DNA from 4 places in the Peribacillus sp. TH16 genome. Region 4 is predicted to be linked to each of the others. Evidence: riboswitches for the same ligand, from Rfam matches in the RefSeq annotation. Region 4 holds a riboswitch; each other region holds the start of a gene.

Region 1 (3,431 bases), 1.6 Mb from region 4:
ATTTTTCAATAAATTTTTCATGACGCGCCGCCGGATCTGGACTGATCCCTATGATGACAGCATTCAATTTCTCAAACTGCTCATTGTGGTCACGGAAATCACAGGCCTCCGTTGTGCAACCAGGCGTCATGTCTTTCGGATAAAAATATAAAACAACGTGTTTACCCTTAAAATCCGATAGGGAAACTTTTTCACCGTTGTTTGCAGGAAGTTGAAAATCCGGTGCTTTTTCTCCAATTTTAACAGTCATTCTTACCCCTCCATTTCTTTCATTATGGTAAGCGTACCCAATAATTGAAAGAAACACAACTTTCATTTATTCTTCCTTTCCTTCTGTTCTAAGTCAATCACTGTCCGGATCACAAACGCAGCCGGGAGAGTGTATCCAATGAACGCCTGGATTGTCGCAATCATCCTGCCCATGCCTATCGGGGCTATATCTCCATACCCTACTGAAAACATTGTCATTGCACTAAAATAAAAAGAAGTCTTCAGTTGCTCGTAAAAACTGCCGTCTAAACGATTGCCCATATCAAGAATCACCGAATGATTCTGAAGCTCGTATAATAAATAAATCAGTGCAAAACCTACTAATATCGTCGCATATAAATTGCCGAGCCATAGCATATCCTCTAGAGAAAACTTTTTTCCTCCCGACTCAACAAGAAATAACGTTCGAATGCTCATCACCATGCAAAAAATAATCCCTGCAATCAAGATGTAAAAAGTCATCCCCCACGCCTCATTTCAAAACAACCCACTCCCCCTATACATACTCCCCGTCCAAACAATATATTCTTTATTTAGGGGTCAGACCCCATTTCCCAACATTCACATCCTTAAACAAACCTAGGTGCACCAATAGTTTTGTCGATATAGGGCGGGGTCAGACCCCATTTCCCGAGACTTTTTTCCTTGTTGACCATTTTAGCCGGGATATGATAAGCTTGTCTAAATTTTTATAATAGTTTTTATTTTATAAATATTTGTTGCCTGCAGTTTAATTTACAGCGGGTTTGTGAAATTTCATATGTGGAAATAGGTTCCTAATTTTTTTAGGATTAAAAGGGAAGTCCGGTGTAATTCCGGCACGGTCCCGCCACTGTAATAGGAATGTTAGCGCTATGCAATATGCCACTGATTTTCGGATTGGGAAGGCCTGCCGCTAATAAGATTCCTAAAGTCAGGAGACCTGCCTGTTTCGACAACACTGTTTTAACCTACGGAGAATAGGGAAGTGTTAGGGACCTTATAATTTTAAGGGGTTTTTGTATACCCCTTTATTTTAAGCATTTCTAACTTTCTCTTTTGACGGTTAGGGGTGCTTTTTTTGTTGTTATTATATTTTTTAAAAAAAGAATGTAGGAGGATGGGAATATTGAAAAGTAGTAGTTTAGGGTACCCGCGAATTGGGGAAGATCGTGAATGGAAACGCACATTAGAAGCTTACTGGTCGGGAAAAATCGATGAATCGGAGTTTACGGCACAGCTAGAAGCCATCCGTTTAGGCAACTTACAAAAGCAAAAGGGCCAAGGTATAGATATTATTCCTGTCAATGACTTTACTTTATATGATCAAATGCTCGATATGTCTGTAATGTTCGGTCTTGTTCCTGAGCGTTATTCAGCCTATAAAGGCGGCACTGTTCCCCTTTCTGTATATTACTCTATGGCTCGCGGAAACAAGGATGAAGTTGCTTCTGAAATGACGAAATGGTTCAATACAAACTATCACTATATCGTTCCCGAATTAAAACCGTCGAAGCTGACTTTGACAGAAAATAAACCACTTGCTGCTTATCGCGAAGCCAAAGAAAAACTAGGAATTGAAGCTAAGCCCGTTTTAGTCGGACCTTATACTTTTATTACTCTGTCTAAAGGCTACAATAAGCAAGATGTACCTGGAATCATCCTTAGTCTCCTGCCTTTATACACACAAATTCTGCAAGAGTTAGAACAAGAAGGCGTGAAGTGGGTGCAAATGGATGAACCCTCCCTTGTTTCATCCATTTCTAAAGATGATATGCAAACTGTTACTTACTTATATGAAAAATTGAATGAAGCAGCTCCAAACTTGAACATCATGCTACAAACATACTTTGATGCGGTAGAGCACTACCAAGAAGTTATTGAATTACACGTTCAAGGGATCGGTCTTGATTTTGTCCATGATAAAGGGAAAAACCTTAGTAATCTTCAAGAATTCGGCTTCCCGAAAGACAAAGTGCTCGGTGCAGGTGTGATTGATGGGAAAAACATATGGCTTTCCGATTTATCGAAAAAGAAGCAGTTGATCAATACCCTCACAAAAAACGTAGCCGAAGACCAAATTTGGCTTCAACCCTCTTGCTCCCTGCTTCATGTACCAGTAACGGTTCGTAATGAGACGGCTCTTACTAAAGAAGTGCAACAGGCCCTTGCTTTTGCTGATGAGAAGCTTGAAGAAATCACTCTACTAGTAAAAGGTAGTAATCAAGGTGCCGAAGCAATTGCTGAAAAAGTAGCCGCTAACAAATTAGCACTTCAAACGTTAGCAAATTCAAACGCGCGAAACCATAAAGACGTCCAAACTGGTGTCGAACAGGCGAAGAGTCAAACAGCCGGCCGTCAGCTGCCATTTAAAGAGCGTTATCACAAACAACAGGAATTTTTCAAACTGCCTTTCCTTCCATCAACAACAATCGGAAGCTTTCCGCAGACAGCTGAAGTAAAACAAGCTCGCGGGAAATTCAAACGAGGAGAATGGACGGCTGCTCAATATGAAACATTTGTTAACGAGGAAATCAGCAAATGGATCGATATCCAGGAAGAAATCGGCTTGGATGTTCTTGTACATGGAGAATTTGAACGAACAGATATGGTTGAATTTTTCGGCCATAAACTGGGCGGATTCGTTTTCCTCGAAAAAGGCTGGGTACAATCTTACGGTTCTCGCTGCGTAAAACCGCCTGTTATCTACGGCGATGTTCATTTCATCGAGCCGATGACGGTCCGGGAAAGTGTGTACGCGCAATCCCTGACGAAGAAAACGGTAAAAGGAATGCTGACAGGTCCTGTAACAATTCTGAACTGGTCATTTGTACGTGATGATATTTCAAGGGAGAATGTTTGCTACCAGTTAGCTCTTGCCTTGGAAAAAGAAGTGAGAGCGTTAGAAACTTCCGGAATCAAAATGATTCAGGTGGATGAGCCTGCCCTTAGAGAAGGTCTGCCATTGAAAAAAAGCGACCGCGATGAATATTTAAAATGGGCTGTGAACTCCTTCCTGATTTCCACTTCAAGTGTGGAAGATACAACTCAAATTCACACGCATATGTGTTATTGCGATTTCAACAGCTTCATGGATGTCATCTCTTCCCTGGATGCCGATGTAATTTCCATAGAAACATCTCGCAGCCACGGTGAACTAGCTACCGCATTTGAGGAAAAAA
Region 2 (3,431 bases), on a different contig from region 4:
TTTTTCACGGCGTTGATATCTTCCCAGCCTTTACGGGATTTAATTTCATCAACAGCATCATCTGCAAAGGTAGCAGTTGTAATGATAGCATTAGGGTTTCGTTTGACAATTTCTTCATCTGAAACCTTAACCCAGCCTTTTTGGTCGGCAAAGATGTTTTCAATGCCTGCAGTTTTTAGAATTTCTTGTTGGAAGGTTTCCGCTCCTGTTGTATAGATTTCTGGAGCTGGACTAATTTCAAAATAGGTTTGTTCCTTTTCATCTAATGTTTCAATTTTTTCCTCAACACTTGTAATTTGGGTTTGGATATCTTTCACCAATTCTTCGCCTTTTTCAGCTACGCCCATGACTTCAGCAATTTGCCCAATATCCCCATATACATCATCAAAATTTGTCGCGGATTTAATAATGAATACTGGGATTCCAGCATCTTCAAGTGGTTTCATCGTCGTTTCATCACCAATGGTATAAGCAATAATGGCATCTGGTTTTAAGGAAATAATTTTCTCTGCATTGATATTCACCGAATCGGAAACATGTTCAATATCCTTTGCTTCTTCTGGATAATTATCGAAGTCGGTCACGCCAACGACCTTATCTCCCAGCCCTAGTTCAAATAAAATTTCTGTATTACTTGGTTGAAGTGAAACTACTGTTTCCGGAACTTTATCAAATTTTATTTTCTTTCCAGTATCATCGGTAACGGTATAGGCTTTGACTTCTTCTGTCTTATTAGTGTCTTTCTTTTCCTTTGCCGTCTGGTCATCCGTTACTCCACATCCGGTAAGGAAAAGGGCAAGTATCAAGGTGGAAATCCAACTAAATCGTATGCTTCTCTTCATTATTTATTCCTCCGTTTTCTTCTTCATGGGTTTGGTTGGGTATGATTTACTGATAAAAGGAATCTCCTCAATACCATGTTGCTTATTGACGTAGACAGCCATCACGAATAGAACATTTGCAAGCAAATGGGCGTAATCAAAGAGAATTTCAGGGATTTCTATTTCTAAACTAACCTTGTGTAAAGCACGGACCGACTTTTTGGCTTCACTACGGCAAGTATGCAGAACACAGGCGGCGGTTGAACCTTGCGGAAGCACGAATGTCTCAATATGCTCTTTAACTTCTGCGACATAATGGTCGTAGATGGCACTTAGACGTTTCAGATCATTGTCGGTAATGGCCAATTTCCCACGGACTGAACCATTTAAATGATAAGCCATCGGCAACAATTCCATTAAATCTCGGTATACATCCGGAACATCCTTTGTAAGCGAGGCGGCCAAGCCAATTTGTGTCGTCAAAGAGTCGGTACGTATTTCATAATCGACGGTAGACTCGGATTCGCGCATGTATGGATAGCATAAAAAACGAAAATCCTTTTTTGCCATAACTCTTCCTCCTCTTCATAGTTAGATGAATCACCTCAGTATCGCTTTTCTCAGCAAAAGAAAAAGCCGACCAAGGGCATTGGTCGGCATCAATCACCTATGTATCTGTAACAGAAAAAGATGGAAGATTGCCGTACAATCCTCCTATCTTCCGAAGAGCATAATACGATAAAAAAGGCAGGTCTCCTGGCCCGTGCGTCATTTTACTCTAAGAACCTTCCCATTTGAACAGGATGAATGGTTATCGATGTGAATCTTTATCCTCAAACAGTGGTATTTATCTTATTTCATTAGCACTTACAGTTGCGGAAACAGCTTCGGTTTTACACCAAATTCCCTATTAAGCTGACAAGTCAGCACCTTTTTCTGCAAGGTTTATATTCACTTAGCAACAGTTTACCATACCTTTTTCCTAAAGCAGTATGAATATTTTTAGAGAAATTCGTTTATGGTTTGCGAATTATCTAGTAAACTTACAATGTAAGGTTTAATTGGATGTTAATGTAAAACGCATATCGAGTATAAAGAATATATAATAGGTGTTATATAAGAGTAATAGGGTAATCTCAGGAGGTAGAGTATGATTTATAAGCAGGTAAATCAAAAACTGGAAAAGATTTTAGGGAATATTGAAAAAGTGATTATTGGAAAACGAGATATAGCAGAACTGAGCATCGTAGCACTTCTTTCTGGGGGGCATGTTTTATTGGAGGATGTTCCTGGTGTAGGTAAGACTGTCATGGTCAGAGCACTGGCAAGATCGATAGGCGCAAACTTTAAGCGTATACAATTCACACCTGATTTACTACCTTCAGATGTAACGGGTGTTTCAATTTTCAATCCAAAGGAACAAGAATTTATTTTTAGACCAGGACCAATCATGGGCCATATTATTTTAGCCGATGAGATAAACCGGACCTCGCCGAAAACACAATCTGCCTTGCTTGAAGCAATGGAAGAGGCAAGTGTGACGGTTGATGGGGTTACAAGGGGATTGGAGAAACCCTTTTTCGTTATGGCAACACAAAATCCCATTGAGTACGAAGGAACATACCCACTTCCAGAGGCGCAATTGGATCGTTTTCTATTAAAAATGAAAATGGGCTATCCGGGTGTTGACGAAGAAATTGAGGTTTTGCATCGAGCTCAATATGCCGCACCACTTGAAGAGTTAGAATCTGTTATTACTTTAGAGGAATTAATAGCTTTACAGGAAGAGGCTAAAGCAGTGATAGTGGATGACACGATAAAGCGGTATATTGTTAATTTGGCTAATCGATCTCGTACGCATGAGAGAGTATATTTAGGGGTGAGTCCACGTGGATCGATTGCATTGATGAAGGCGGCCCAAGCTTATGCACTTTTGCAGGGCAGAGATTATGTTCTACCGGATGATGTGCAATATTTAGTACCGTTCGTGTTTGCCCACAGACTTATCCTGAAGCCAGAAGCGAATTATGAGGGAGTGGATGCTGGCATGGTGATTCACGAGATTGTCGCGACGATTCAAGTGCCTGTGAAGAGAGCTGTGACCTAATGCGGAACTTGATCAGCATCTTAAAGGAAAACATGAGTGTGATTGGCTTGTTATTACTTATAGCGATTTCCTTTTCTTTTGCGATGTTTCAAGGCGGTTTTGTCAGTTGGTTTATTTTTTATACATTTTTGCCGTTCGCTGTGTACTCTACGATTCTACTTTTTTATCCGATTAATAACATTATCGTTGAGAGAAAGGTCAGTAAAAGAGAATGCCGAGCAGGCGATTCTGTAGAAATAGCTTTAACTGTTACCCGTAAAAACAGGCTGCCTCTTTTATATTTGATGGTAGAGGAAGAGTTGCCGAAGGAATTGGAAAATAGGGGGATGCAAAGAAAAACACTTGTCTTTCCTGGTTTCAGGCATACATTCAGTATGACATATACTTTGAACAATTTGCCACGGGGTGAGCATACATTTCAAACAATCCGTTTCAGGACAGGAGACTTTTTTGGCGTCTTTGAAAAGGAAGCGACATATAGTTCACCTTTAAAAATCACTGTT
Region 3 (3,431 bases), 120 kb from region 4:
GTGTAAGAGTCATCGATAAATGAAATATTCTCTTGATACCCTCTTGCGTTCATTGCCATCGTTAATTGTTCAGAGCGCTGAAACACTCCTAAAAACAGGGAAGATATGAGTAACCCGAGAGATCGAATTCCCTTCCTCACTGAACTATATCCAAGCCGTGATGACTGTGATTGATGAATGGCCATAGCTGTATCTAAAAAAATAAAGATGAAGCGATAAGTTAATTCGATTAAATCAATCAGCAATGAAGGCAGTTTCAGCTTACGCAATACATATAGTATAACTGTGATGGGAGTAGTTAAGGTTAGGAAATATAAACAGCTGATACTGCTTAATACAACAACGATTAGACCAATTACCGTTTTTATACTGTCTTCGCTGATAAATATTTGCCAGCTGCCGAAATTCCAGGACCACCATACATTTGGTATCGAAGTAAATTTACTTGCGAATGAAAAAAGGATGGTAATTGTACCTGATAGTACAAAAAATCCAGGTAATAAGAGTAATTTTAGATAATAAGAGATTGGAATTTTTGCCCCGAAAATGATAAAAGCACTCATCACGGTAAAGGTGATGAGTGAGACGGTCGTATCCCTCACTGCTAAAGAAAACAACAAAAGGGAGAGGGCAAAAATCATTTTCTCTAAAGGATGTACATGCTTTAGCCGGTTGAAATAGGCGTATTTATCTATGAGTAACATGTTTTGCCTGTTCGTCCTTTTCTTGGACGGACTGTTTATTTTTTTGTCGCATAACGCCGATGAAGTATCCTATGAATCCGGCGCCAATCGCGGCTTGGAGAGCAAACAATAAGCTTTCGGTTTCTGCACCTGGCGGCTCCCAGATACTGTTGAACCAAGGCTTATATTCTGGTTGGATTTTAGTGATGGCTTCTTCCGCCACTCCATCAGCTCCACCAAATTCTGTTCCTTGTTGGGTGATTAACGGAATTATAGCAAGTATGACGACTAGAAAAAGCAACAATAAACTTTTTTTCATGCTAACGAGCCTCCTTAGATAACACTCGCAGTAATTTCAATTCGCCTAGATTGTATTTCTTCAAGAAATTCATGACAACGACTGTCAATAAACCTTCACTGATTGCTAAAGGTATTTGGGTAAGGGCAAAGATTCCTGAAAATTTAGTGAATGAGGCCATGAATCCACCTACCTCCGATGGGAAAGCTAAAGCAAGTTGTACAGAAGTTATCACATAGGTGCCCAAATCTCCGAAAGCTGCTGCTAAGAAAACAGCAAGAGAGAAGGACCAACCTAATTTAGTAGCGCCTTTGAATACAAAATAAGCAATGAACGGCCCGCAAACAGCCATGGAAAAGGCATTGGCTCCTAGCGTAGTTAGTCCTCCATGAGCTAGTAATACAGCTTGAAATAACAGAACAATAGAACCGACGACACTCATGGCCAGTGGCCCAAACAAGATTGAACCTAAACCGACGCCGGTAGGGTGTGAAGAGCTTCCTGTAACGGAAGGGATTTTTAGGGCTGATAAAATAAAAACGAATGCGCCGGACAGACCCAGCATCATTTTTGTTTCTGGGTTTTCCTTCACTTTAGACCTAATAGAACGGTAACCCAAGATTAAAAATGGAAGTGTCACAGCCCACCAGAATATCGCCCATTCGATCGGTAAGAAGCCCTCCATAATATGCATGGCCATTGCTTTCTTTGGTACGAAAAGTAGTAAAATGACAAAATAAAGTATTTTCCAATTGGCTTTTTTCATTTTTTCTCCTTTCAACGCTTTTATTTTTAATGATTAAAGCTGAGAAGAGAAGTGGCGGGCAACATAAAAAGCACTTCTCTCAAAAAGAAAGAAGTGCGTAATGAACAGTAAGTTTGCAGCATAATACAAATATTAGCTTAGCTGCCTGATCCGCACACCCATCCTCGTAGGTTGTAAACAGTTTCACGCTTCATGGCAGGTCTCCTGGCTCTGGATCATCATCCTCATACATCCTTCCCATCGCGTTTGACAGTGGATTATTCATTACGTATTAGGACTTCCCTTTACAGTGGCGGGACCGCGCCGGATTTACACCGACTTCCCTATTAAGCTAAATTCCGAGGAATCTAGCACCATAAAACTTATGTAATTTTTTGAAAATTCTCGTTTATTGTACCATAAAGCAATGATTCCATCTACACTCTATTCATATTTTTTTGAGAAGGATAAAATCGCAGTGAGGATAGGCATGAAGCTGGATTTTCACCATTAAACTTTTCAAAACAGTCGGAATAAACTATTGAATTTTAAAAAAGTTGTTATATGATAGATAAAGTTAACTAGAAATATATTATTATAAAACCAAATATTTCAATTTAAAAGTGCTCTTGTATGAACACGCAAGGGATAATAGGGAAATCGGTGAGAATCCGATGCAGCCCCCGCTACTGTAACGCTGATGAAATTGTCGATAACCACTGGCCTAGAGCTGGGAAGGGACAAAAGTAAATTGAAGCGTAAGCCAGGAAACCTGCTTTTAAAATTGTGTGATACTTTTCGGAGGGAAAGGTAGAAGGACTATGGAGATTTTGAGAGTTTCACTTTGCTTGCTGGAGGCTCCCTTTTCATATAGTTTTTTTTAAACCTTAACTCTAACAGTTAAGGTTTTTTATTTTGCCTTTTCTCAGATTTAGGAGGAAGAAGATGACAACTTGGAACTTAAAAGGCACAAATTCGCATCTTTTGATTTGTAACGGCAGCAGTTGCATGAAAAAAGGTGGCGAAGAAATAACGCAAGCAATTCGTGATGAAATTACTTCACAAGGTCTGAATCAAAAAATTCATACTACTAGAACTCGCTGTAACGGAAGGTGTAAGGATGCCTGCGTTGTGATTGCTTATCCTCAAGGGACATGGTATCGAGTGGATTCACCTGATTTTGGACGAGAGATTGTCCGTAATCTCGATGATGAGAAGTTCATTCCACAGATGATTTACCAATTTACTAATGGAGAAATGACTCCTAATCCAGATTTTCCAGCTCAAACAGGAATTTCAAAAGACAAGTTGTAAAAGGAGATGTCTAAATGAGTACAAACGGTAAATTATTTGTCGTTGGCTTTGGACCAGGGAATTTTGAACATATTACCAAACGTGCTGTAGAAGCCCTTCAAGAAAGTGACTTCATCATTGGTTACAAAACATATGTGGAACTCATACAGGGCCTTCTTACAGATCAAACGATTATAAGTACAGGTATGACTGAAGAAGTATCACGTGCACAAGAAGCAGTGAAACAGGCGGAGTTGGGAAAGAAAGTGGCTGTAATTTCGAGTGGTGATGCAGGGGTATACGGAATGGCAGGGCTGGTTTATGAAGTATTGATTGAAAAAGGCTGGAAAGAAGAAACGGGAGTAGCCATTGAAATCGTTCCTGGTATTTCTGCCATCAATTCATGTGCGTC
Region 4 (3,431 bases):
ATCCGTTGTAATAAATGCACTTCGACTGCAAAGGGTAAAGCTTTAAAGATAAAATTAATATTTTGGAGAAGCATTGGTACTCGTATCAATGCTTTTTTTAGTCTCTGTTAAATAGTTCTGTTGATATTTATAGTTGCTTGTTTTCCACTAATTTGACTTACAAGACACAGCATACTTACTTAGTGGAGAAGCACCCTTACATCTTATTGAAGGCCTATTGGAGTTAGCGACTCCTGTTCATGCAAAAGTATATTCAAGAGTTTATCAAGTTCTTGGCTCAAATGTAATGTTTTTGGTGAGGTGAATCCATGTTTCAAGGCTGTATTTATTAATTCTTTCCTCATTGTCTCTATTTTATTATGTAGCAGTTCCATACTTTCCAACGAAAATCCCCTCAAAACCTTTCCTTTATTGTAGTATATTTATTATTACATAAATTAGGATGATTTTAAATATTATAGTAAGTATTTACTTATTAAAAGTAAACAAATTCTGGCGGGAGCAATACAAATCTTCCTCACTATCATTCGATATATGTAATTACAGATAACTATTCATATAAAATTATTACTTCCATACATAACGAGCCGTTAAAAAACATCAGGACTTTAATTTGATATAGCATAAATTTGCAATAAAGAATATAATTTGTATTAGGTAAACTTTTTTTGATTTTATTTTCATATAGTGAATATCTCCATTTTGAGAGAGTTGTATTCGTAAAACTGTATAATTTAGGAGAATTTAATATTTGTTGAATTTTAAAGAGAACCTGTTTATTCTCCTTTTTACTAACTGTATTTCGTTTATTGCTAGATGGATAGGATTAGTAGCTGGGTTTATCAAAAATTACTTAGAGATGAAACTAATAAAGTGTTAAGAAGTAACAAATGGTTTCGACAAAATAATTTTAGGATAGACAAGCTCTATTATTTACTATGAAGATGAGGGAAAATTTCATATAGTATTGGAATGGGTATATTCGTTTAAAAGCGAATATTTAAAAGGGAAGCCGGTGCAAAATCCGGCACGGTCCCGCCGCTGTAATGGTGAGTCCTATGCAAGAAAGTCACTGGATAATATCCGGGAAGACGCATGGAGATGATGAACCTAAGTCAGAAAACCTGCCCGTTCTAAAAATGCTGTTAAACCTACGGGAGATAGGGAGGTGTTAGAGTGCTAGAAGACGAATTTGTTCTTAAATTATAAGCATTTCTGACCGTTAAATCTGGTTGGAAATGCTTTTTTATATTTCGTGATTTTTCAAATAGATAAAATTCCATAATTGAAGGTGAGAAAACATGTTTTTACTACGGTCTAGTTTATTCCATTCTTTTGTTGGACTACTAGTAATTTTCACAATTTTTGTTACTGGTTGCAGCAACACAACAATAGATCAAGAAAATACATCAAATAAAGATAAACAAAAAGTTGTTACTTTTTCATGGCCTGGGGATATAGGTGACTTAAATCCACACACATATTTTCCGAATGAGTTTTTTTCCCAGGCTATGGTATATGAATCCCTAGTTTATTACGGTGAAGGCGGAGAAATTCAGCCTTGGCTTGCAGAGAGCTGGGATATATCGAAAGATGGAAAAGAATATATATTCCATCTGAGGAAAGATGTTAAATTTTCCGATGGTTCCCTCTTTAATGCTGCAATCGTTAAGAAAAACTTTGATACCATTTTAGATAATCGCAAACAACATGAATGGGTGGAATTAATTAACCAAATCAAAGGTACTGAAATAATAGATGAATATACATTTAAACTTATTTTGAACAACGCGTATTATCCAACTCTTCAAGAACTAACTTACATCAGACCGTTGAGATTTGTAGGAGAAGCTGCTTTTCCGGACAGTCAAAACACATTTAAGGACGGACTCAAGTCTCCGATTGGCACAGGACCGTGGGTATTGAGCGAATATAAGAAAAATGAGTTTGCAGTTTTTAAAAGGAATGAACAGTATTGGGGTACTAAACCTAAAGTAGATAAGGTGGTTGTTAAAGTCATTACTGACGGTGAGTCAAGAGTATTAGCTTTTGAGAAAAAAGAACTCGACTTTATTTTTGGAAACGGAGTCATAAGCCAAGATTCATTCCAATTTTTGAAGAATTCAGGGCAATATGAAACCAAATTGTCAGAACCTACAGCTACAAGAACGCTTCTTCTTAATTCAAACAGAGAAGCGACTAAAGACCTTAAAGTTCGGTTAGCTCTCCAACATGCTTTTAATAAACAGGCTGTTATTGATAAGATCTTTTATGGTATGGAAAAAAAGGCTGATACTTTGTTTCCACCTACTTTGCCATACACGAAAATTAATATAAAGCCATATGAATATGATGCAGAAAAAGCAAAACAGTTATTGGATGAAGCCGGATGGAAACAAGTGAAGGGGAAACCATTTAGAGAAAAAGACGGAAAAGAATTGCAATTGGAATTACTGTTTAATAGTACAGACAACATCCAAAAGTCAATCGCAGAATTTACCCAAGGTGATTTTAGAAAGCTAGGAATAGATGTTAAGTTGACTAGTCAAGAAACTAATACTTTTTGGACAAATGCATTTCAAGGTCAATTTGATTTATTATTTACATCTACTTGGGCTGTACCATTTGATCCACATTCCTATTTAGCTTCTATGACGACAAATACGGAAAATGGTGGTCCAGATTATAACGCTCAATTAGGGTTGCCAGTAAAAAAAGAAATAGACCAGAAAATTAAGAAAGTATTATTAACTACAGACGAAGAAGAGAGAAAAATACTGTATTCAGAAATATTAACGACATTGCACGAACAAGCAATTTATTTACCGATATCTTATCAGTCTAATATAGCAGTGTATCAAAAAAACATTAGTGGAGTAGATTTTTTACCTCAAGAAGCTGAGGTCCCTTTAACTTCAATTGACGTTAATTGAAGTGGGGATACTTAAAAACAACTTAAGGAGTGCTACATGAGTTGGTTTATTTTTAAACGTCTCACAAGTTTAATTCCAATTTTATTAGGAATTTCGCTCATCACTTTTATCTTGCTTCACTTAATTCCTGGAGATCCGGCAGTAGCTTACTTAAGGGCGTCACATATACCTCCTACGGATGAGACAGTGGCAGCCCTTCGAGTTGAGCTTGGATTAAACAAGCCTTTATATGTCCAGTATTTTGAGTGGCTGGGAAAAGTGTTGCAATTGGATTTAGGGATGTCTTATGTGTCCAATAACTCTGTATGGGAAGAAATTGTGGTACATTTCTTCCCAACAGTTCAATTAACAATTGCTTCGCTTATCTTTATTGTTTTTATTAGTTTACCCTTAGGAATGATTTCTGCTATTTACAAGGGGAAATTTGTTGATCAGTTTAGCAGAATACTAGCCTTTGTAAGTGTCTCTATGCCAACCTTTTGGCTTGGCTTTCTCTTG

Evidence for each region. Region 4 has a riboswitch for cobalamin ahead of nikA (nickel ABC transporter substrate-binding protein). Riboswitches for the same ligand answer to the same signal wherever they lie in the genome.
Region 1: another riboswitch for cobalamin. It lies ahead of metE (5-methyltetrahydropteroyltriglutamate--homocysteine S-methyltransferase); the one in region 4 lies ahead of nikA (nickel ABC transporter substrate-binding protein).
Region 2: another riboswitch for cobalamin. It lies ahead of JFV29_RS29885 (hypothetical protein); the one in region 4 lies ahead of nikA (nickel ABC transporter substrate-binding protein).
Region 3: another riboswitch for cobalamin. It lies ahead of JFV29_RS01400 (energy-coupling factor ABC transporter permease); the one in region 4 lies ahead of nikA (nickel ABC transporter substrate-binding protein).

The regions. Positions count from the first base shown of each region.
Region 1 covers NZ_JAEKEM010000002.1:1,958,531-1,961,961, forward strand. Annotated here, with positions in the region: gene bcp (thioredoxin-dependent thiol peroxidase) at 1-250, opposite strand, end outside; gene JFV29_RS09540 (potassium channel family protein) at 313-732, opposite strand; cobalamin riboswitch at 1,024-1,214, shown strand; gene metE (5-methyltetrahydropteroyltriglutamate--homocysteine S-methyltransferase) at 1,370-3,431, shown strand, end outside.
Region 2 covers NZ_JAEKEM010000011.1:266,040-269,470, forward strand. Annotated here, with positions in the region: gene JFV29_RS29880 (ABC transporter substrate-binding protein) at 1-842, opposite strand, end outside; gene JFV29_RS29885 (hypothetical protein) at 846-1,352, opposite strand; cobalamin riboswitch at 1,551-1,770, opposite strand; gene JFV29_RS29890 (AAA family ATPase) at 1,972-2,928, shown strand; gene JFV29_RS29895 (DUF58 domain-containing protein) at 2,928-3,431, shown strand, end outside.
Region 3 covers NZ_JAEKEM010000002.1:283,667-287,097, reverse strand. Annotated here, with positions in the region: gene cbiQ (cobalt ECF transporter T component CbiQ) at 1-704, opposite strand, end outside; gene JFV29_RS01405 (energy-coupling factor ABC transporter substrate-binding protein) at 688-1,002, opposite strand; gene JFV29_RS01400 (energy-coupling factor ABC transporter permease) at 1,004-1,747, opposite strand; cobalamin riboswitch at 1,925-2,120, opposite strand; cobalamin riboswitch at 2,331-2,520, shown strand; gene JFV29_RS01395 ((2Fe-2S) ferredoxin domain-containing protein) at 2,672-3,040, shown strand; gene cobJ (precorrin-3B C(17)-methyltransferase) at 3,055-3,431, shown strand, end outside.
Region 4 covers NZ_JAEKEM010000002.1:406,452-409,882, reverse strand. Annotated here, with positions in the region: gene JFV29_RS01955 (heavy metal translocating P-type ATPase) at 1-46, shown strand, start outside; gene JFV29_RS01950 (aspartyl-phosphate phosphatase Spo0E family protein) at 204-374, opposite strand; cobalamin riboswitch at 958-1,146, shown strand; gene nikA (nickel ABC transporter substrate-binding protein) at 1,302-2,933, shown strand; gene nikB (nickel ABC transporter permease) at 2,970-3,431, shown strand, end outside.